Regions from separate parts of the Paenibacillus sp. FSL K6-1318 genome, predicted to be linked through region 1. Evidence: riboswitches for the same ligand, from Rfam matches in the RefSeq annotation. Region 1 holds a riboswitch; each other region holds the start of a gene.
What was found. Region 1 has a riboswitch for cyclic di-AMP ahead of NYE45_RS00540 (C40 family peptidase). Riboswitches for the same ligand answer to the same signal wherever they lie in the genome.
Positions count from the first base shown of each region.

Region 2: another riboswitch for cyclic di-AMP. It lies ahead of NYE45_RS10110 (C40 family peptidase); the one in region 1 lies ahead of NYE45_RS00540 (C40 family peptidase).
Region 3: another riboswitch for cyclic di-AMP. It lies ahead of NYE45_RS16940 (3D domain-containing protein); the one in region 1 lies ahead of NYE45_RS00540 (C40 family peptidase).
Region 4: another riboswitch for cyclic di-AMP. It lies ahead of NYE45_RS06830 (hypothetical protein); the one in region 1 lies ahead of NYE45_RS00540 (C40 family peptidase).

Region 1 covers NZ_CP150270.1:110,859-116,909, reverse strand. The annotation lists gene NYE45_RS00560 (PBP1A family penicillin-binding protein) at 1-585, shown strand, start outside; gene NYE45_RS00555 (YwhD family protein) at 783-1,286, opposite strand; gene NYE45_RS00550 (M1 family metallopeptidase) at 1,388-3,379, shown strand; gene NYE45_RS00545 (hypothetical protein) at 3,390-4,232, shown strand; cyclic di-AMP (ydaO/yuaA leader) riboswitch at 4,487-4,624, shown strand; gene NYE45_RS00540 (C40 family peptidase) at 4,628-5,098, shown strand; gene NYE45_RS00535 (GNAT family N-acetyltransferase) at 5,454-5,948, shown strand.
Region 2 covers NZ_CP150270.1:2,242,618-2,248,668, forward strand. The annotation lists gene NYE45_RS10090 (xanthine phosphoribosyltransferase) at 110-691, shown strand; gene NYE45_RS10095 (hypothetical protein) at 789-1,118, shown strand; gene NYE45_RS10100 (hypothetical protein) at 1,238-1,456, shown strand; gene NYE45_RS10105 (carboxymuconolactone decarboxylase family protein) at 1,601-1,930, shown strand; gene NYE45_RS10110 (C40 family peptidase) at 2,029-2,493, opposite strand; cyclic di-AMP (ydaO/yuaA leader) riboswitch at 2,499-2,630, opposite strand; gene pelA (pectate lyase) at 3,050-4,012, shown strand; tRNA gene NYE45_RS10120 (tRNA-Leu) at 4,191-4,275, shown strand; gene NYE45_RS10125 (carbohydrate-binding protein) at 4,352-6,031, opposite strand.
Region 3 covers NZ_CP150270.1:3,865,576-3,871,626, reverse strand. The annotation lists gene NYE45_RS16955 (M20 family metallopeptidase) at 1-207, opposite strand, end outside; gene NYE45_RS16950 (ABC transporter permease subunit) at 391-1,854, shown strand; gene NYE45_RS16945 (amino acid ABC transporter ATP-binding protein) at 1,841-2,563, shown strand; cyclic di-AMP (ydaO/yuaA leader) riboswitch at 2,782-2,977, shown strand; gene NYE45_RS16940 (3D domain-containing protein) at 2,980-3,654, shown strand; gene NYE45_RS16935 (polysaccharide deacetylase family protein) at 3,759-4,550, opposite strand; gene NYE45_RS16930 (hypothetical protein) at 4,704-5,045, shown strand; gene NYE45_RS16925 (PspA/IM30 family protein) at 5,158-5,829, shown strand; gene NYE45_RS16920 (DUF350 domain-containing protein) at 5,925-6,051, shown strand, end outside.
Region 4 covers NZ_CP150270.1:1,573,142-1,579,192, reverse strand. The annotation lists gene NYE45_RS06840 (Nramp family divalent metal transporter) at 1-726, shown strand, start outside; gene NYE45_RS06835 (HAD family hydrolase) at 863-1,546, opposite strand; gene NYE45_RS06830 (hypothetical protein) at 1,721-2,116, opposite strand; cyclic di-AMP (ydaO/yuaA leader) riboswitch at 2,235-2,410, opposite strand; gene NYE45_RS06825 (glutathione peroxidase) at 2,782-3,261, shown strand; tRNA gene NYE45_RS06820 (tRNA-Leu) at 3,411-3,493, opposite strand; gene NYE45_RS06815 (urease accessory UreF family protein) at 3,919-4,620, shown strand; gene NYE45_RS06810 (XRE family transcriptional regulator) at 4,886-5,089, shown strand; gene NYE45_RS06805 (hypothetical protein) at 5,117-5,752, shown strand; gene urtE (urea ABC transporter ATP-binding subunit UrtE) at 5,791-6,051, opposite strand, start outside.

The DNA of each region.
Region 1 (6,051 bases):
GCAGGACGTGTGCTCTACGAATCGCCGCAGACGAAGGCTGAGACTGTTGTGGAACCTGCGGCAGCTTATGTACTGACTCGTTTAATGGAAAGTGTCTTCGAAAATGGGGGAACGGGTAACCGGGTGTCTGCCGCGATCAAACGTCCGGTAGCCGGAAAGACGGGCACAACCAATACCGATGCCTGGTTGGTTGGATTCACACCTGAGCTCTCCACCGCGGTATGGGTTGGTTACGACCAAGGCAAAGCCATCTCCACTTCGGATGGCCGACGGGCGGCGCCGATCTTTGCCCAGTTCACAGAGCAGGCCCTTGCGAGCGTACCACCTAAAATTTTCACCGTACCTGATCATGTTGTAAGTGTCTATATCGACCCGGAATCCGGCAAGCTGGCAGGCAATGGCTGTGAAGAGAAGCGACTGGAAGTCTTTATTGATGGAACTGAGCCGAAAGAGGTATGTCATGGTACGACGGATGATTCGGATGCAGGAGAAGATGAGAAGACCCGTCAGGTGCAGAATCAACAAGGCATACAGGAAGAGAAGCATTCCTGGTGGGGAGATTTCAAACGTTGGTGGGTAGAATAACGCAAATGCGCGATGACTTAGTTGCGTCACCTTTGACCCCTGATTATATTGATCATTTGGAAATTCACTTCAGATGAAAACTCATAATTATTCAGATCGATGAATACTGTTAATGAACGAGCAAAAAGGCCCCAACCGAATTTTCCGGTTAAAGGGCCTTTTTCTTTTTTCTTTTATACTGTGTTGACTGATCTAACTTAGGCAAGTGCTTCCTTCAATACATCCGGAGAAGCATTCCACCAATCTTCGTTGTGTGAGATCAACAGCGTCTTGAGTGCGGCCCGTGCTTCCGGTCCGAGCTCATCCAGCATGAAACGGCGCTTCATGGCATAATCCATGCGATTCACATGTTCCGCCAGCAGTTTCCATCCACGTCTTGCTTCTGTGTCAATCCACATCTCACAGGCCGTTGCTCCACCATACAGTTGGCCTTCCTCCGTGCGATCCACAGCTACCCACACCAGCCATACTTGGCGTCCATTGGGTACATCCTCACGATTCGTCGAGAACTTGATATTGCGCTCCACTTTGCTCTTCGCATGCATCGCACCGATATCAATTTTGGCTTCGCCATTATCAATAATGACCGGAGAAAGGTTGTTCAGATCAATGGAGCCTGCACCGAAACCTTTATGCTTGCTTTTTGCACTAACGATATTCAAGGCAATCTGTTTTTTGCCGTTTTGCTCGTTTTGGTCCATGTTTATAGCCTCCAAGGGTTGATACAAATATTTTAACTAATAATTGGCCCATTGCAAACATATACATGCTGTAGATGCTTGTCAACGGGAGGTATTTAACGATGATTCCACGACGCGCCAAGAGCTGGCTCACCGCATCCCTGGCCTTATGTGTGCTGGCCGGAGGGATATGGATCACTCTGGGTTACAATCGCTCAACTCATTCCGAATTGCCAGTACTCGCCCCGGAATCGGGCAAGCCCAAGGCAATAGCTCCAACGCCAGCACCTCCAGAAAGTGTACAGACCCCTACCGCCGAAGTGTACAGCAACCGTATTGTGGAATATCACATGGATGTAAAACTGGCAGAAGGGAACGTACTGGAAGGAACTCAGACGATTACATGGACACATCCAGGCAAAAAAACCGTCAATGAGCTTTATTTTCATATGTACCCCAATGCCTTCTCTTCTGCTGACACCACCTTTATGAAGGAATCCGGCGGAAAGCTTCGGGGTGATGTCATGCCTACCAATGGCTATGGCTCCATGCATATTACCGAAATGAAAACGGAGGACGGGCTCTCTCTGCTGCACCGGATGCAGTATGTGCAGCCAGATGACGGAAATATCAAGGACACCACCCTCATTAAAGTACGCTTGCCCAAACCCGTCAAAGGCGGGGAAAGCATCACGCTCCACACCCGATTCGAAGTGAATCTGCCCAAGATTTTTGCCCGGATGGGAACCGCTGATGATTTTGTCATGGCAGGTCAATGGTTTCCCAAACTAAGTGCCTATGAACCTGTGGGCAGGCGTGGACGAACAACGGAAGGCTGGAATCTGCACCAATACCACGGCAATTCGGAGTTTTACGCCGACTTCGGTATATATAGTGTGCGTATTCGGGTGCCTGAAACATACAAGGTGGCTGCTACCGGATTTCCAACGCAGCAAGCTGTAGTGAAGAATGGAGAAAAAGTCTATCAATTCTATGCTGATGATGTGCATGACTTCGCCTGGGCAGCCTCACCCGATTTTGTGTACGCCGAAGAGCCCTTCTCTGCACCCAACGTTCCTGGTGTACGAATCAAGTTATATCTGGACCCTGCTCATCAGGATCTGAAAGAACGTTATTTCTACGCTGCGAAGGCCGCTCTATCCAATTATAGCAAATGGTTTGGTCCATATCCTTACGCTACCTTATCTATCGTTGTTCCACCCAAAACGGGGAATGGTGCCGGCGGCATGGAATATCCCACGCTAATCACAGCCTTTGGAGCGGATGACACCACGCCAGGTTATGACCTGGAACGAACCGTAGTCCACGAGATTGGACATCAATACTTCTATGGCATGGTTGCCAGCAACGAATTCGAGGAAGCTTGGCTGGATGAGGGGTTCACCTCTTATGCAGAAGACAAACTGATGGAGCAGGAATACGGACTGATCCCGAACCTGCCGGTGCAATCGGGACTGATTACGTCTCCTTCATCTTTAACACAAGAATCCTGGAAGTTCGATTCCCAGAACGAGTATGCAGCCAATGTCTACACACGTGGCAAGCTTGTATTGCTCGGTATTGAACATCAAGTCGGTGCGAAAAAGATGGAACGCATTCTCTCTACCTATGTGAAGAAGTACCGTTTCAAACATCCCACTTCGACTGACTTTCAAAAAGTTGTGGAACAAGAAACCCGTACTTCCTGGTCTGATTATTTTGACCAATATGTCTATGGTAACGGAATGGCTGACTTTGCTGTAGAGAAGATTCATGTTACACCCGTACAGAAAGACGGCCAAACATTGTACGAGTCATCCGTAACAATTGCGAAAAAAGGTAGTGATTACAACGCCGTTCCTGTTCGAATTGCTTTTGAAGACGGACATATCCTCACCAAGCAATGGGATGGCAAAGAAGATCGCATCACCTATAAATTAACTCACACATCTCCCGTGTCCTGGGCCATGACCGATCCCCTCTACACGATCGTGCTGGAGAACCGCCATATGAACAATTTCCTGAAAGCCGGACTGGATGAGCCGACGAAGTCCCGCTGGAGCATGAGTGTAACCAAACTAATAGAAGCCATATTCGGAAGTCTGTCATGGTGAGGTGGAAACGGTGAAAGCGAAAATACGTGAGGGCTGGTTTCTCGTCCGTCAGCATATGTTCATTGCAGCACTTTTATTTCTTTATCAACTTATATGGGGATATTTCCTCTATCGAATGATACAATCGGCTGTCGTCCCACTACTCCTGCGTTATCCGGATACTGATGCCGGGGAGCTGAGTACGCTTTTGTTCAAAATGGAAAGCCAACTGAACCTGTCTACCCATCCGGAGGTTCATCGTTATCTGTGGATTCTGGGGGCCATGCTACTGCTTCGGATGTTAATCAGCCCCCTCATTCAGGCAGGACTGCTCTACTCGCTTCAGCACTATAATAGTACAGAAGAGCGCATTCCATTCGTCCGCGGGATTAAAAATCTGTGGAAACCGATGCTGCTGCTCCACACCATTCGTACATTATTGGTGCTTCTGCCTGGCTACTGGCTCGTGCCAAAGCTGTACTCGATTCTAATGGATGGATTTCATTCCCTTCAATTACTCTTGCCTGGCATACCTTATGTTGCTGCTTGGATCGTATATGGTTGGATTATTCACCACACCCTGCTCTACATGCAGTTCGGTGTTTCGGCACCAGAAGGGGAAGGTGGCGCTCACGGCACACTCAAGGCGCTCTGGATTGCACTGCGTCATCTCATCGCTGTAATCGGCATTGCACTGCTGCTGGGCGGAGTTCACCTGCTCGTCTTCGGGGCATTCACTTCAGCCTCATGGTTACTAACAGGACTCACCGGACTTATACTACAACAGACGTATCCACTGGCCAGATGTCTATTGAGCCTGTGGAAAATATGCGCCCATTTCCGGTTATGGCAGTCCAAAACATCCAAAGGTTAGAGCAGATAGTTTAAAAATTGTTACCATCACATGTTAAACTTATGGCCTGATATGTACTTATAAATAGGCAAACCTCAACCTTTCCCCGTCAAAGGTCGAGGTTTTTTTTGCTAATTTTATTGCTAAACGTTGCCAAAGCGGTACTCCTCTGTTACAATAATCGCAGTGAGTTTTTAGTAACAACTTTGTAATCTTTACATTCATATTTGTAACTACTTAAAATTAAATCGTCATTTCTTGATTTCGCAGGTGCATAACTAGCATAGCCAAATTCCTGGCACCTGGGAAGCGGGGGAACCAGTTATGGGTGAATTGATCTTGCTACAGAGGGATCATAGGGGACCTTCAACCGAATCCTTAAGCTAACCTCGCAGGCGTTGGAAGGGGTATATCTCTTGTTAAAGAAGAAATTAACCGCAGCTGTACTTAGCCTCACATTCGCATTATCGCTTGGTGCAGGCAGCGCATTCGCAGATTCAAAGATGGACAAAGTAATTGATTCAGCAATGGGAACTACATACAAAAGTGGGGGAACAACGCTTAACGGCTTTGACTGCTCCGGATTTACACGGTATGTATTCGACAAATTGGGTATTGATTTGGCACGCCAATCGAGTTCCCAATTCGACATGGGTGATTCCGTATCCCGCATGGAGATGAGAGCTGGCGATCTGGTTTTCTTCAATACAACAGGTAAAGGCGTATCTCATGTAGGAATCTTTGTAGGGGATGGAAAGTTCGCACACTCCTCTTCTTCCAAAGGTGTTACGATCAGTGCATTGAGTGAAAACTATTGGGCCAATCGTTATGTTGGCGCTAAACGGATTATGAGCACGGACGCATATGAATCACTGGCCCTTGACTAGGGACAAGCTGAGCAACATGATGCTGTAACCATTAACCATACTGGAACGAAGCAAGAAGCATAACAGAACCGCCCGGTACATTCTCCGCAGGAATGTATCCGGCGGTTTTTTTGTGCTTCATTCCCTGTTTACGTTACAAGTTACACACGAGGTATATCCTGCGAAATCAACAGGTTCATTTTGCGTTCGCTCGTCCGTGCCCTTATGATGTTTTTACCCATCCCGTTATAATATAAACGGAATTACCGGAACTTTTGTTTCATTTTTTTCCCGGAAAGGGAGACTTGCTAAATGAACGGCTCTTTTGTAGAGTGGACAGAGAGTTTGGTAATGAATGAGAGGAGCGTGCAGATGTATGAATGAAGCCCCTGTAACGTTTCATGTTGTACCCATGCAAGAAGAACATGCGGAGCTTATCTGCAGTTGGCAGTATAATCCGCCTTACAATATCTATAGCTGGCTACCCTGGGAGCAGATGAAAGCACTGGAAGTGGAGTTTGGAGATGCACAGCTGCGGCAGGAACAATATGCGATTGTTCTAGATCAGCATGATCGCATCTGCGGATTCGCTCAATACTTCCCACTGCAAGGGGTAACCCGGATTGGCCTCGGCATGCATCCAGAGCTGTGTGGTCAGGGTCAAGGGAAAGCTTTTGTCACCGCCATTGTGCAGGAAGCCATTCGCCGGAATCGGACGAATGAGATCGACCTGGAAGTGCTCACCTGGAATGCCCGTGCCATTCAAGTCTATTTGAAGAGTGGATTTGTCACCCAGGATACATACGAACGACAGACCCCAAGCGGTTTAATGCCCTTTCACTGCATGGTTTATGAAGGGCCTCGTGACTAGAATCCATTGCAAAACAACCAAATCTGCCCCTTGTTATGTGATTAGTTCAAAAAATTACCACAAAATGCTATGATGTCACTACAGGTTCCGTTATAATGATATG
Region 2 (6,051 bases), 2.1 Mb from region 1:
GCTCTGGCTTGAAATGCAGCTTAAGGACAGCCCTCGGGCAATTTCGCTTGAACTTATAGATAGATATATGATACTTTTACCTCATAGGATAGGCTTGGGAGGTCAAATCATGGAAGTATTGAAACAACGAATTTTACAAGAAGGTGTTGTCATCTCGGATCAGGTATTGAAGCTGGATGGTCTGTTGAACCACCAGATTGATCCTGCATTAACGATGGAGATGGGACGGGAGTTTGCTGCCCGGTTTCGTGAAAGTGGAGTAACTCGGGTAATTACGGTAGAATCCTCAGGGATTCCGGTTGCTTTTGCCGCAGCTCATGAACTTGGGGTGCCGCTTGTATTCGCCCGTCGCAAAAAAACGCTTCTGGCTGATCCTGATGCCTACTGTGAACGTGTGCCGTCCTTTACCAAAGGAATCGTAACAGACATTATGGTATCCCGCGAGTTCATTCATGAGAATGACCGTATTCTGTTCATTGATGATATCATTGCCAATGGGGATGCTGCTCGTGGAGTCATCAAAATTATTGAGCGTTCCGGTGCTGAACTCGTCGGATTTGGCGTTGTGGTCGAGAAAAGTTTTCAGGCAGGGGCACGCACGATTCGTGAACAGGGTATTCCGGTGGAAGCCTTGGTACGTATTCGTTCTCTGAACGATGGAACGGTACAATTTGACGATAACGAAATGTGACATTTTAAAGGAATAGGGCCTATTTTTTGAACTATGCCTTTGCATGACCGCGGATTTCATTTATAATGGGGTTATGTTAGGGAGAGGAGGCAACACCATGGGGAACCAACCGGCAACAGAACAATTTTTTATTGATAAGCTGGCGGAATCGAAAGTTCATTTTGAACGTGCCCTGGATTGTAAACATACGGAATTCGATGACCTTTATCCCTATATGATTGAACATCCTCAATTTTTCTGGTACAAACGCTATGTTGCCTGGTCAGAATTACTGACGATTGTAGGCTTGTGCGAAGAGTTGTCCTTCTCTTGGAAAGAACAATTTACACCGCATCAAGTGGAGTACCTTGAAGAACGTGTGATGTCCGCCAAAGTGCTTGATTTTTGGTTCGAGAAGAACGACAGCAAAGAGCACGCGCAGCGGTAACTTTCAGTCGGGACATAATTTCGAATGACATGACAGTCCAATACAGTCACGTGAGACCTAAATGACATTTCATTTAGGTCTCTTTTTGTAAATAAATTTGGAATATAGGAGCCAAGAACATGATCAGTGATACAGAATTGGATGCCCTGCGTCTGTCAGGTGAGAAAGTAAGAGTAGTACGGGACGAGCTGGAGTCAAACGATGTAACCGGGATTGTGGTTGCCTGGGATGGCGAGCAGGTACTTATCCGGCGGCAAAATCGACGTGTCGTCAAGCTGGATCGCAGTTACCGATATCAGCTGTTCAGCGAGCCGCGCCAGAGTCCACTTAGTGAGTAGCAATCGCTAATAATGTGGCAGAACCATGAGCGTTTATATGTTTGGAATTACCATGATTTCTTGGCATAATTGGCTCACTCGGGAGAGAAAATAGGTACAGTGAGAACGATCTGTAACTATAGCTGAGAGGGTGTGCTACAAGACATGACATTGATGAATGATAAAGTTCATGCCTACAAGGATCAGATTGGAGCATTAAGCGATGTGCTGCCAGGAGTGGTGAAGTCGTATCATGAGTTTACCGGAGAATGCTTTCAGCCTGGCGTGATTGATGCGAAGACAAAACAGCTAATTGCCCTCGGAATAGGACTGTTCGCCAACAATGAGGTGTGTACTTTCTACCATGTAGAAGAAGCTCGTGCCAAGGGTGCAACTGACCAGGAGATCATGGAGACCGTTGCCGTAGCCGGAGCTGTAGGAGGCGGACATGCCCTGTCTCAGGGTGCGATGCGAGTGCAGAAGGCGTTGCATTAAGTCTAGGTAAGGGTAGTACTAGGATTAGTCCATAAATGTCTAATCAAACAAAAGAGGAGGTTCCGGGTGATCCGGAGCCTCCTCTTTCTATATCATACTTACATTTTCCCCAACATTTTATCGTACATAAATTGTCCAGTTACCCGACGTGCTGTCACGTAACGATCATTGAAGTATGGATTCGATAACTTCGTAATACTTACACCTTTACTACTGGAAGCATGTGCAAATTGTCCGCCGCCAATATATACACCTGTATGTGAAATGCCTTTGCCCATCGTATTGAAGAACACCAGATCACCTGTGCGAATGTTACTTTTGGATACCGGAGTACCTGCTTTGGCTTGCTGCTGCGAAGTACGTGGCAATTCAATGCTGTATTTGTTGAAAAGATATCTCATAAACCCGGAACAGTCGAAGCCGGCCAAAGTCGTGCCACCCCACTTGTAAGGTATACCTGTCATGTTGTTCACTACGGAGTTGATACTGCTTGCCTCTGTGCTTGTTGCCCCGGATGTAAATAGTACAGCTGCTCCAAAAATGGAGATTATCAGTTTTTTCAAAATCAATGTTCTCCCTTCGATGCCTACGGAGTTAGCTAAGGGTTCGGTAGAAGGTTCCCTATATTTCCTATGTATAAGAATAATTCACCCAAAATGGTTCCCCCGTTTTCAAACATGAAACTCGGCAATGAATAATTAAGTTTTTGTAACTATTTGAAACTATATTGCATAAATGCGTAATTGTCAAACCCATTTAAACCCCTTCGTAATACCTCAATGTTAGCGGAATTACGGTTTTTATATGAAAGAAGGGATCAAGTTTGGGTATCATTCATGACAAAAACGTCATTATTGATTCGTTTAAGACGATTTTGGACAAATAAATAGGTTTGTCATGAGTTAAAAGAACTATTCCGTAATGTTCAATTTGAGAGATTATATTCATTAAGTTGCATATATTGACAAAAATCGATTTTTTGCATATCATCTTCTTATCCAATCCACATATTGGATGAAAATTGATTTTATTGTGTTATAAATTCAAATAAAGGAGGTTAAGGGACTAATTTTATAAGTAAGGTAGAAGTGGGAGATTTATAAAAACAAACATAGGAGAGTGTTATCTTTGAAAGCAAAAAAAATAGTTACTTTTATTCTGGCATGTACGATGGTCTTCTCAGCAGTTGGTATAGCTGTTCTTCCTGTAACAACGGTATCAGCCGCTGATGCAACAGGTACAACAGCAAGTATATCTGATATTCTGAAGAACCAGCTGCCAGATGGAGGTTGGAGAAAAGACTATAAACAAACAAGTGGAGAATGGGCGAAGTCCACCATTGACAACAAGGCTACATACTCAGAAATTAGAAGATTGGCGAAGGAATTCAAAAAGACCAATGATCCGCGTTACTCCACAGCTGCAATCAAAGGAATTAACTTTTTGATCAACATGCAGTATTCAAACGGCGGATGGCCACAAGTCTATCAAAGCTCGGGATATCACAAACACATCACTTACAATGATGATGCGATGATTAATGTAATGATCATGTTGGATGAAGTAGCAACGCGCAAAGGTGACTTCTCGTTTATCGACAGCACACTTGCTAACCGCAGTAAAAATTCAGTTGCCAAAGGTGTGGATGCGATTCTGAATACACAGGTCGTTTCAGGCGGTAAGCTGACAGCATGGGGACAACAACATGATTCCAGTTCCCTTAAACCAGCAAGCGCAAGAATCTATGAAGTACCATCGCTGACGGCTGGAGAGAGTGTAACGATTGTTAAATTCCTGAAAACCAGACCTGCTAACGCTAAAATTACAGCATCCATTAAAGGAGCTGAAGCTTGGTTTAACAAAGTCAAAATTACGGGTTACAAGTATGAAAGAGCAAACGGAGACAGCAAAATTATCGCTGATTCCAAAGCTGCACCGATCTGGGCTCGCTTCTATGAAGTGGGAACAGATAAACCGATCTTTATTGGTCGTGACGGGGTAGTTAAATACAAACTAAGTGATATTGATAAAGAAAGAAGAGGCGGTTATGCATGGTATGGCAACTGGCCTTCCAAGCTGTAACTCGTAACATGCCTAAGGTTTCATAGAGTTAATCCCTAGTAACGATAAGTAAAGCCCGAATCAGACATGGACGTCTGGCTCGGGCTTTATTGTTATTATTTTCAGTGTTGACATGATAGATTGCACATGATATATTATTTCTTGTCGCCGAGATATATATCACGGAGATATACAATATGCGGTCGTGGCGGAATTGGCAGACGCGCACGGTTCAGGTCCGTGTGGGCTAACCCCCCGTGGAGGTTCGAGTCCTCTCGACCGCATCAAACAAAGGTTCCTCGTTAGGCTAACGCCTTTCGGGGAACCTTTTTGTTTTGTACCATAAAATCGTCTAATAGGTTACTGAGCGGACACGTGGATACTATCGATATTCGGACCTTCAGTACCGGTCGTTACCACTTTAATGGTATTGGTTCCCGAGTTCATGGGCATCTGAATTGTTTTTTCACCCCAGGTAGACCAGCTTCCCGTTGCAGTAAATGGGGTATTGCTGATTACTTTGGTCCCATTTACGAATACATCGAGGTTACGGGTGCCACTTTCCAACGCATAACGAAACTTTACGTTTTTGGTGCCACTTATCGTATTGTTGATGTTATTCCATTGAATGCCCGAGTTCGTCAACGCATTGAAATTAACATATCCTGAGCCTGTGTAGCCAGGATAGATCGTCTCAATTGCAGCATCGGAGAGAGTCGTTCCTGTCTCTGCTTCGTACGTAGTGCCACTCCCCGTATTACCTCCACCGCTGCCCGTAATATTAGCGACAAACGTAGTTACACTTTGAGCAGGGAGTTGAGCAGTAAAGGTTGCATTGGACACCGTAATTGGTGCTCCGCTTGCCAGATTGCGACTGCTATCGGTTACCCATGAGGATACCGTGGAAGCATTACCGTTTTGCAAAACAAATTTCTGACTCGTTGCAGAAGTGCTTCTGTTAATCGCCACAATGACAACCTTGTTATCCCCTTTGTAGGCAGAAACGAATGTGTTCGTATCCGGGTTCTTGGTTGCATCTACTCTAAGATAGCCTGGACGTACAAATTTGGAGAAGTGAGCCATATTATAACCGCGTTTACTAATCGTTCCGTCTTCTTTCATCGGACCATACTGTCTGCGGATGTACCACCATACATAAGCCTGGAAATCACCCTCGACCATAGCACTGTGCATGTGATAGGAAACGTCAAGCGCTTCGGGCCAGCGGTCTGCTGAGTTACTATCGCTATTCGGATAATAGACTTCAGTCATCCAGAGTTCTTTACCGGCTCCTTTTTGCTTGAAGAGCGGATATGCGAAATCTTTGATCTGGGTCCCGTACGTGTGTGCTCCCAGAATGTCCATATTAGCGAGCGCCTGCGGGTCATTCAGAATTGGGTCAGATATGTTTTTGAGATACTGGAAGGATTCGGGTGCCATCACTTTTGTGCCTTGAATGGAGCCTGCATTTTCTTTCATAAAACGGAGGATTTCCTGAGGCGTCCACCAGGTCCAGTCATGTGCATAGTCCGGCTCATTTTGTACCGAAATGGCATACAGGTCCACGCCGTTATTTTTCATGTAGGTTACAAAGTCATTAAGATGCTGTGCATATGCAGTATACTTGTCGTACTTTAGGCGTTTTGCATTGGTATCTCCATTGCGGTTAAAGGTTTCAACCATGTCGCTCGGAGGATTCCATGGGGATGCAAATACGATAGCACCCTTTTCAATAGCACGTTTGGCTGTGGCAACCTCACGTGACCAGTTATTTCGGTCTGGATCAACGTAGATTCTGAGTACAGAAAAGCCTAACTGGTTCTGATCATTGCCAAAAGCAGTTTCTCGTTGCGCTGCTGTCAAGTCACCGATCCATGCCGGATGGTTGATACCACCAAAACCGCGAATGAGTTGTTTTTCAGAAGATAAATTAATGGTGGCATCACTTGCTGCCGAAACTTGTGTAGGACTGAGCATGAGAGGTAGAGCTGTTAAGCAGGCCAATAAAACGTTAATCGTCTTTTTTAATTTGAATTTCACTACTTTCATCCTCCTCAAAT
Region 3 (6,051 bases), 3.0 Mb from region 1:
ATAGGTTCCGATAAAAGCTGTGTCCAGTCCGAGAATGGGAGCTTCTACCGTGAAACCGTGGAAGACCAGTTCTTCTTTCAAACGGGCAGAAGCGAGATACTCTTCATTTCCCAGTTCGGGGTTGGCCCCAATATATGATGAAATGGCTTTAAAACGGGAAGCATATTGATCAATAACCGTCAGGATCAGTGATTTGTTAGATGTCATTAGTAAACTCCTTATGCAAAAATGAAAATAATTCATTGATTATATCATGTTTGCTTTATTTTTTCAGAAACAAGTCAAGATTTGTATTGTCAAAATGCATTGCATAATCATGCATTGTACTTTATAATGACTCAGTCATCAACATGAGAAGCATACAATGTATTGTAAGGGGAGAGAAAAAGGTTGAAATTGATTAGTCGTTACACCATGATGCTGTTGACCTTTGTTATTCTGCTGACGACTGCCGCTCCTGTGGCACTTGCAAGTGGAACTACAGATAATTCAAGCAGTAAAAAGCTAGTGCTCGGTACAAGTGCCGATTTTGCACCATACGAATTCCATAAAGTGATTAATGGCAAAGATGAAATCGTCGGTTTCGATATTGAGATCGCCAAAGAGATTGCCAAAGATCTTGGCGCTGAGCTTGTGATTGAGGATATGGGCTTCGACGGTCTTCTGCCTTCATTGCAGAGCGGGCGTGTTGATCTGGTAATTTCAGGTATGACGCCGACGGATGAGCGGAAGAAAAGTATCGATTTTTCCGACACCTATTATAAATCAAAACAAGTGATTATGGTTCGCAATGCGGATAAAGACAAATATCCAACCATGGCAGAACTTGAAAATGCGAAGATTGGCGTTCAGAAAGGCTCCATTCAGGAAACGATCGGACAGAGTATTCCAGGAGCGAAACTTACTGCGCTGGATAAAATCTCGGATATCGTGCTTCAACTGCAAACAAAACGCATTGACGCGGCAATCGTTGAAGATACCGTTGCTGCAGGTTATCTGGACGATATCATTGGACTTGCTGCTGCTGTTCCGGACGAAGAGCAAGCAGAAGCGGCAATCGGGATTCGTAAAGGGAATACCGAGCTGCTAGCTGCAGTAAATGGAACACTGGAACGATTGAAAAGTGAAGATAAAATCAATCAGATGGTGACGGACGCCAGCCTCTTGATGGCGGATAAAGTGAACAAATCACAAAATATTTTCCAAGTATTCTGGGAGTACAAAAGTTTCTATGCTACAGGAGTAGGATACACACTTCTGTTGTCTGCACTTGGCGTTATCTTCGGGGTAATTATTGGATTGATCATCTGTTTATTCCGTTTGCATGACGCTGCAATCTTGCGCTGGATCGGTACTGCTTACGTTGAAGTGATCCGTGGCACACCGATGCTGGTACAATTGATGATTATTTACTATGGTTTTTCCCTGAGCTTTGGCATTAACTTCACTGCACTTCAGGCAGGTATCATTACACTTTCAATCAATAGTGGTGCCTATCTGGCGGAGATTTTCCGTGCAGGTATCCAAGGTGTGGATCGTGGTCAGTTGGAGGCAGCGCGTTCCCTCGGAATGGGCAGAGGTGCAGCAATGCGTTACATTATATTGCCACAAGCCTTCAAAGCTGTATTACCAGCGATCGGTAATGAATTTATAACTATTATCAAAGAATCCTCCATTATCTCCGTTATCGGTATGGTGGATATTATGTATCAGGCAAGTGTAGTCAAAAACATTACGTATCAAGGCTTGAGTCCATTTTTGATTGCAGCAGCCATCTACTTTGTAATGACGTTCATTTTGTCCAAGCTGCTGGGACGACTGGAAAGGAAGTTGAGTGCAAGTGATAGACGTTAGACAATTACACAAATCTTATGGAAATAACGATGTACTTAAGGGCATTAACGTGACGATTGGAAAAGGTGAAGTTGTCGTGGTTATCGGTCCTTCCGGTTCGGGTAAAAGTACGTTCTTACGTTGTCTGAACCTGCTGGAACAGCCTACCTCGGGTGAGATTGATTTTGAAGGCGTGTCAATCACCGATCCGAAGCACAACATCAATGCGACTCGTGAGAAGATGGGTATGGTGTTCCAGCATTTCAACCTGTTCCCACACAAAACGGTACAGCAAAACATTACGATTGCCCCGATTAAAGTGAAAAAGCAATCCACGCAGGAAGCGGAGAAAATCGCTGCTGATTTGTTAAACACTGTGGGCTTGTACGATAAAAAAGATACATTCCCGAACCAGCTGTCCGGTGGACAGAAGCAGCGGATCGCCATTGCAAGAGCATTGGCCATGCAACCGCATGTAATGCTGTTTGACGAGCCTACTTCGGCACTGGACCCCGAGATGGTCGGCGAAGTGCTGGATGTCATGAAACGTCTTGCAGAAGGCGGGATGACGATGGTCATCGTGACGCATGAGATGGGTTTTGCACGTGAAGTGGGAGATCGGATCCTGTTCATGGATGGCGGGGTCATCGTAGAAGAAGGAACACCTGATGAGGTGTTTGGAGCACCAAAAAATTCACGTACACGTGATTTTCTTGCTAAAGTACTCTAAATGAAATGATTTAATAGCGTTACTGACATCGAGTCGGTAACGCTATTTTTTTGTGCGCAATAATCATTTATTGATTTGAAAAGTAACTTTTTTGTTACCTAATATAAAGGGATCGGATCACCCAGCTTTTCTGAATTATCCAGTATTCTTACAGTTGATGACATGCTAAAAACCATATGGTAAGAATTACTACAAGTTCAGGTTACAAAATTGTGATATATTGAACTCTGCCGAAACTTCCGGACAGGGAGTGCGGGGGATGTAACGATGCAGATCGTGCAGGGGGAAGATCTACGGCACACTGCTTGGGGTGAATTAGGGGTACATAACGTTTCACATGTAACGAAGAACCTATAGGGTGGCTCCTCATCCGAATCCGACAACTAACTTCGCAGGCATAATGAGGGAGGAAGACCATGATTAACAAGAAACGTATAGCCAAAACAGCAGTAGCATTATTGACAACAGCAATGCTTATTCAAGCCGTTCCGGCTCACGCAGATTCAGTTCATGTGGCCAAAGAAGGGGATACCTTCTACACCTTATCGAAACAGTATGGAGTAGCACTCAACACGTTGGTTAAAGCAAACAACGACATTTCGCCTTACAATATTTATGGTGGTTTAAAAATTACGATTCCCGGTAAGGCAAACAATGTAGCAGCTGCTGCGGCTACGGAGAGCAAGACTCAAGCGAAGACGGTTACAACAGCAAGCTTGGACGTTAATGCAGATAACAAAGTTGTTCAAGCCTGGGGAAAAACGTTCGATTACAGTAAAGCAGTGAATGTGAAAGCAACGGCATACTCTGCAGATCCGTCCGAAAATGGAGGATGGGGTGCTGTGGATTACTTCGGTAATGATCTTGAACTGGGCACGATCGCAGTTGATCCAAGTGTGATTCCACTCGGAACCAAAGTACTGGTAACCGGTCACAGCCATCCGGGATTGCCAAAACAGGCTTTTGTAGCTACAGCACGTGATGTGGGCGGTGCAATCAAGGGTCACCGGATTGATATCTTTATCCCTGGTAGCAAACAGTCCGTAAGCACATTTGGTTTCCAGGATATCGAGCTGTATATTCTGAAGTAGAAAGTAAATTACATTTAATAATTCAAACAGGGTGTCTGCCAATCGCTACTTGCGATTGAACAGGCACCCTTTTATCATCATCAACATTTTTTATAATGGACATCTTAATCGTTGGCCTTTGGCAACCCCAACATCTCGTCCAAGGTGACTAGTTCATACCCCCGATTACGCAGTTCCTCGATAATTTCAGGCAAAGCCTCAATTGTGCCGTTCAGGTTCGATCCCACACCTCCTCCTGCATGTTGCAGAACGATGGAGCCAGGTTTCACGGCAGATAGGATGTTATCCTTCACCTCTTTCTTGGAAAGGCCTTTCCAGTCCAGTGAATCAACATTCCAGTTCACAATGCTATAGTGTTGTCTGGCAGCCCATTGCAGCTGTTCTTCATTAATGTCTCCGTATGGTGGCCGAATCATCTTCGGCGTATACCCTGCCAGATGGTGAATGATATCTCCGGTATGTAAAATTTGTTTGCGAAAGGCATTCATCGACAGCTTACTGAATTCCGGATGATTGTAGCTGTGATTACCAACAATATGCCCTTCCTTAACGATGCGTTTTACCAGATCCGGGTGTTTCTCAGCACGACTACCGACGATAAAGAATGTAGCTCTGACCTTATATTTCTTCAATACATCCAATACCTGTGGAGTAAAACGTGGATCGGGCACATCATCAAAAGTCAGGGCAACCTGCTTCGTTGATGGACCATTCGTTTTGAACGTATCCGCATATTTTTGACGTAACTGTCCCAATGTCAGTTGTTCTTCTTCCGCGGAATCTGAACCTGATACTGATTCACTTGGCGGGCTTGAAGCATCCCGCGATGAAACTGGAGCATGATATCCTCCGAGAAAAATAACGATAACCATCAGCATAATGAGGCGTACGCGCATAATAACGGCCTCCTTTTCCAAAATGACGTTCTCTTTGGTATGCCCGGGGGTTCCATAAATTATGCGCAGTGTGAGAAGTTTCATTGCCGTTTTAGCTCATGAGAGCCATAATTCCTCCATATATAACATATAGAAAAGGATAGGTGGATGGGTATGAGTACATATGATTTGAAATCCATACGTTTACAGGTAATTGAAGCAGGAGAAGATAAGGTTTTTCTCGTTACCGGAGGAAAGGCGCATATTGGTGCCGTAGCCACGTTCTATGTGGATCATGAGCGCGTAAGCGGGACGACGGTACATATTCCGGGTCATAAGGAACAAGAGTTGTGTGAGCGGCTTGCCCGAAAGGCTGCCCTGCAGCTGAAAGTAACCGTTACGGTGATCATGGGTATTCATTTTGATTCCATTACACGGATGCAGATCGACGAAATCGTGCAGACTGCAGAGAGGCTGATGGAGGATCATCTGAACAAGGATAAACGATCTTCCTAACATGAAGAACAATCGCATGTTTTGATTTTATTTGCTAAAATTGAAACGAGTTGTAGATTGTTACGTATGTATGTTTATATACGATGTAATATCGACTAGGAGGAATAACATAATGTCCATTTTCAAACGATTGCGTGATTTAACAATGTCTAACATCAACGCCATTATTGACAAGGCGGAAGATCCAATCAAGATGACCGACCAATATATCCGTGACATGCAAGAGGATCTGGAAGATGCAGAGAAAGCAGTAGCCGCACAGATCGCCATAGAGAAGAAATTCAAACAGCTATTCGAAGAGCAGGAAGCGCTTGTGAAGAAACGTGAAGAGCAGGCGCATACGGCAGCACGTGCTCAGAATCTGGATCTGGCTCGTCGGGCTTTGGAAGAGAAAAAGGCTGCTGAAGAGAAGATGGCTGAGTACAAAACCAGCTATGATCAGAACAAGGCTTCTGCAGATAACCTGCGTGGCAAGCTCGACGAGATGCGTAAGCAATTGACTCAAATGAAGAACAAACGTGAGACATTGGTAGCCCGTTATAACGCAGCAAAAGCGCAAACGGAAATCAACAAAGCGTTGAATGGGTTTGGTTCCGATACGGCAAGTGCCGGCATGAAACGTATGGAAGAGAAAATGATGCAAATGGAAGCTCAAGCTGAAGCAAGCAACGAAATGTCTTCCAAAGGTAAGTCTTTGGACGAAGAGTTTGAGAAGTTGGGCAAAGATCAGGCTGTTGAAGACGAACTCGCAGCATTGATGAAACAGTACGATAATAAGAACTAACACCTTGGTTGTCAGCAGGGTTAACCAGCGGAGGAGAAGAGCGTTTCTCCTTCGCTTTTAAATGCGGTTCATGTTGATATGTGGGGGCTGTGTAAATGGATTTGAACATTTTGGCGATGCTGGTTTGGACAGTATCTGGTTCGGTTTTGCTGTTTGTCTTGATGTATGTAGATTCACTGTTCACGAAATATAAGGATTTTGCTGAAGTTAAGGCTGGCAATA
Region 4 (6,051 bases), 1.5 Mb from region 1:
GGTTTTGTACCGAATGTCGAGATTCTGCAAAACCCGGCTATGCTCTATATCGCCATTGGTATTATAGGAGCGACCGTGATGCCGCATAATCTGTACCTGCATTCTTCCATTGTGCAGACCCGTCAGATCGAACAGACACCACAGGGTAAAAAAGAAGCCATTCGGTACTCGACCATGGACTCGACAATCGCACTGACACTTGCCCTGTTCATCAATGCGGCTATCCTGATTGTATCTGCCGCTGTATTTCACAGTGCTGGTATGACACAGGTTGCCGAGATCGCTGATGCCTATCATCTGCTGACCCCTCTATTGGGTACTACGGTTGCAAGTATCCTGTTCGGTGTCGCGCTGTTAGCATCAGGTCAGAACTCTACCCTTACAGGTACACTCGCTGGGCAGATTGTCATGGAAGGTTTCCTGAACATTCGTATTCCGGCTTGGCTGCGCAGATTGGTCACACGTCTGATCGCCATCATCCCGGCGGTGATTGTCACAGCCATTGCAGGAGAACACGGCACAGAAGAACTGCTGATTTTGAGCCAGGTCGTGCTTTCTCTTCAATTACCTTTTGCTGTAATTCCCCTGGTGATGTTCACGAGTGATAAAAAGAGCATGGGTGCATTCGCCAACAAATTGTGGCTAAAAATCATCTCATGGGTCATTGCCGCTGTTATTGTTGTGCTGAATGTATATCTGATCATTCAGACGATTCGGTTATTCTAATCTCGTTCTTATCGACCAAATACTAAAAAGGCTGATCAACTCCGGTATTCAATACCAAGTTGATCAGCCTTTATTGTTGCAGTACAGCAACGTGTTTCCTTTTATAGTAAAACGCTAAACTCCAATAAACAATTATCTAATCCTGATTGGGCACCAGTAACGGCAGGAGTTCATCCAATGAATCAACGGTCCAATCCGCACGTTCGTCATCCGATCGGTCTGGCTGGAATCTTCCGTAACCCTGCATAATTCGAATCGTACGCATGCCCAGCTTCCGGGCAGGTATAATGTCGTTATCGATCCGATCCCCAACCATGACGGCTTCCTCCGGTTCACAGCCTGCCTGTTTCAAGGCTACAGCGTATAACTCAGGGTCTGGCTTGGATACCCCTTCTTCAGCCGAACAGGCCAGAACGTCAACATACTTCCGTAATCCGTAACTCTCCAGTCTCTCTTCTGTTCCGGGACTCTGATTGGCAATAATGCCAATACGATAATACCGTGACAATTGCTGAAGAACGGAATCCGCTGAAGGAAAAGGACGTTCAAGATCTTTTTGAAACTTCAGCTTGTCCTGAATCTGTTTCCGGTGGCCTTCGTCTTCAATGAATGTGCGAATAGCCACTCTCATGGGCCATTGCTCATATTTCCGGTAACAGCTCGCGAACAGTTCGCGTACCGCCTCAATTTTCACTGGATACCCTAAAGCACAAGCTTCACGGACGAACTGTCCGATAATATCATCAACCGGCTCCCATTCATCCACCAGCGTATCTCCAACATCAAAAAATAACCACTTTAACCCACTCACATCCGGCACGCCAATTCCTCCTTGTAAGCATAAAAAAGAAGACTCACCATCCTGCATGAGTCTCCTCAAATTTCCGTTTATCGATGAATCAATCTCATAATACCTGGAGTGAATTCTGAAATTGATTCTAATACAGTCAATTATAACAGGCACCTTACACCTGAGCAATCACAAGCTATGGCATTAACCATTGAGGAGAAAGCCGACTTCCCCATTGAGCGAATATACAATCCGGTCTGCGCCCATCCCGCGATAGATACCCTTTGGATGACTCTGCTCCGTGATGACGCACAGGGATTTCGATGTCCATGAACGGCAGATCTGCAAATAACGACAGGTCAGATTCAGGCTGTTCTCGAAAATAAACACATTGCCTACGCTACCCTGCGGCAAAAACCATTTTTGAGCTGCAGCCGTATTCATGCGAATGACATGCTCTACCCCAATTCTGCGGAGTCTCCGCTCTTCCCCTGCACTGTTGGTTAGAACGGCAAACGGCATTTTTTTGTACATCAGCAATTTGATAAATTTACGTCCTGCTTCATTTGGAGCAGTCACTAAGATCATCTCAGTATCCATCATTCGTTCCTCCCTTGGCGTGAAAAGACAACAAAAAAGAAGCGTGGGGGACCAAGGCCTCCCGAACGCTTCTTAAATAACCCATGGCGAAAACACCATGAACCAGCGTACGGCTTGTTGCCTCTCCCTTTAACGCTTACGAGGTTAGCTGACGGATTCGGGCGCGAGAGTCGCCCTATTTCCGGCTGTCACCGGAAAATTCACCCCATGAATGCCTACTGTCCTGGACAGTGCATTCCGTTGGTTCCCCCGTTTCCCACTCATCAATGAATGGAAACTCAGCGATTAAAACATCGTTCGTATATCTTAAAGTAAGATCGAGCGATATTATCGTTTGTTTCGTTTTTCAAGTACAATTTAGTTTAAATTGAAATTACGTTATGAATCATACACCCGCGTTAAGACGGTGTAAAGTCCGCACAGATCACCGAATCGGCAGATTTCTGCCAATACTCATTCATAATAACGCTTACAACAATGTTTTACTCTATCCATCTCTCCAAGGCTATCTAATTCTCACTCTGACGAAAATCACTTCGCAATTCATTCACGTATTCTGCACAACTTGCCTGTTTTGATTCTTTTAACACCACATTAGTTTTGCATTATTTAATTGCAACCAATATAATAGAAGATATAAGAGTATACCAATGGAGGCGATTTAGATGACAGTCTACGATTACAAAGTGAATACCCTTCGCGGTCAAGAAGTTGAAATGTCCGACTACCGTGACAAAGTGCTACTGATTGTGAATACGGCAAGCTCCTGCGGACTTACCCCTCAATTCAAAGGTCTGCAAGAACTGCAAGACAAGTTTCAAGATGCTCCATTTGAAGTTCTTGGTTTTCCAAGCAACCAGTTTGCACAGGAAAAAGGTTCTTCCGACGATATTGCCGAGTTCTGTCAGATGAATTATGGCGTGAGCTTCCCCATGTTTGAGAAAATTGATGTGAACGGCTCAAGCGCTCACCCTCTCTTTCAACACCTTAGCAAAGAAGCTCCTGGCCTGCTCGGCTCCAAAGCAATCAAATGGAATTTCACCAAATTCCTCGTAGATCAGAACGGCCAGGTACTGAAACGTTATGCTCCCAAAACAACACCTGACAAGATTGAAGAAGATATCAAGAACTTACTCCAAAAATAATACACAGGCCACCCGTAGCCGGAAAGGTAGAGCTCCATTACCTCCGATAATGGATGGCCTTTTTTTCAACCCCGATGTCAGACTGTTCAAAAAAGACAAAAAAAGAAGCCTTCCAATAACGGAAAGCTTCTTCTTCATCGTTCGTATGATGCGGTCGAGAGGACTCGAACCTCCACGGGCATACGCCCACTACCCCCTCAAGATAGCGTGTCTGCCATTCCACCACGACCGCATGTCGTAAATAATTGGCAACAGAATTGATTATACCGGGTTCTGTTCTAAAAGTAAAGTGTTTTTTAATACTTCTTTTTCAACTAGGCATTTTCATCAAAAATCGCATATTCTCGTCATCTTTACCCATGAACTGCATATTATTAGATTCGATCCCCTCTTTCCTGCTAGAGCCGATCTTATTGATTCATTTATATATAGTCCTCCCTATATTTCACAAATATTTAACTTTAAATGTTATATAAAATAACACAAATATTGAATAAAAGATTTAATACATTGAATATAAATCATACTATTGACAAAAAGCGGACGTTTATGGGATGATAACTATCATATAATTCGGATTTTTAAACATAAAGCAAACAAAAAGAAATATAAATGTTACTTAAAGTGACATTTAACGAACACAGGAGGCGAATGATTGTGAACCGTGGGAATAAGCTGCTCGATTATGTCAAACTGCTTGATTCCTCTATTCAGGTTGGAGGGTTCACCCATTCCTTCGGCATGGATATCCATATCAAGGAGGGTACCATTCGTAATGCTGAAGATCTCGAATCATTCATGCGTTGTCAGTTGCATCCCAGCATCGTTCGTCTTGAAGGTATGGCCATCAAAGGCATCTATACCGCAGCAGATCAAAAGGACACTTGGCGGATAGCTCTGATCGACAAGCTCGTCCATGTTCAGCGAACTCCTGGAGATCTCAGAGAACAAGCTGCTACCATGGGTAAACGATTGATCAGACTCGCACGCGCTCTGCACCCCTGGATTGATTTCAGTCAGCTCGAACAGATCTTCGCCAAATACGATTCGGTTGGCTGCCTCTCCACTGTTCATGCCTGGATTAACCACCACCTCGATATCCCGGCCCCGGAGGCGGTTCTTGGTTATCTGCATTCAGCCATGAATGCCTGCATAACCGAAGCCTCCAAAGTCATTCCCCTGAACACCGATACCACCAAGGATCTGATGGTCCGCCTGGCCGCAGATCTGGAGAATGAATGGAATACCGTCAGCGCCTCGGCTGCGGATGGACTGGCACAGCCAACCTCGATGTCCATGAAATCGTTTTTCCCCAGTTTCCATATGCTTGGAGCTGGACTTCATGCCTACAGAGCCTAATCCTTTTCCTCCTACACCTGTCCCCTTCATTCAGACAAACAAAAAAAACACGCGGCAACCTCCTTGCCGACGTGTTTTTTGTCATTTTATTGGTTTATTTAACGTATTTACGCCATTTTACATCACAAAATACACTTTTTTCCGTCTTTTTTAATTGTTAGATGACGGATTTACGTATATAATAAAATATACAGCTCGCATTTCTATATATTCTACATGAAGAAAGGGCGACTGAATACTACATTCTAACCAGGGGTGAACCCTTTTGAACAAGAAAAAGCCAGTGACTCCGTTCGGATGGGCCATCAAACGACGGCTAACCGAACTTCAAGTGGACCAGAAGACCTTTTGTGAACAACACGACATCCCACCCTATCGCTTGTCCAATCTCATTCACGGCACACGCAAAGCAACTAGATTCAGACACCTGGTCGCTGATATTTTGGATATCCCAGATGAACTGAGATAAGATTTCTGCCAAAGGAGGACCCCATCCATGAGACATGTTACATCCGATCTGGAGAGGCTGTCGTTCCAGTCCATAACTCACCAGCTCATCATCGTTGATCACGATTGGATTATCCACAGTTGTAACCGCGCCTGGGAACAGGAACTCGGTCAACTATTACCGAACCCGGATGCGAACAGCATTCATAGACATTACCTGCATCTGTTGGAAGCCTGGGCATTACGAGGCAAGAACGCCAATATGGCACTTGTCGCACAGAATTTGAAAGAACGCGGAACACCCTTTCATCGAAATCATACATATGACCTCTGCGTGTATACGGTATACAACGAAGAGAGGTGGTTTCGTGCGGAACTCACCCCTCTAGCTCATGCTAATCCAAACCTGGATACCGATCTCGCTTTGATTGCCCACATGGATATTACCGAACAGAAAAAGACAGAACGCCAATTGAAGAAGGCTCTGTCTGACGTGCGCACCTTGCGCGGATTACTGCCTATTTGCGCTGTCTGCAAACAAATCAAGGACGAAGAGGAACATTGGAACTCCGTCGAGAGTTATCTGGAGAAGCATACCCACGCCGAATTCACCCATGACATCTGCCCGGAATGCATCCGGCGGTTATATCCGAAATACTCGAATATCCTGGACAAGCGCTCCTGAACCCTGACCTTCTCTTCCCTCCACACACTCACTTTCAGCTACACGGACAGATGATGTTCAAACTGGGACATATCCAGTTCTTGCGGTGTCCCATGCAGGGTAATGGTACCTTTGTCCAGGATATAGATATAATCTGCGGCACTGCGCACAAAATCAATACTCTGCTCTACCAGCAGAACCGAGAGGTTCCCCTTTGCCTTGAGCTGTAAAATAACCTGCCGAATGTCCTCCACGATGGAAGGCTGAATGCCTTCTGTCGGCTCATCAAGTAGCAACAACCCCGGACGCGAAGCCAACGC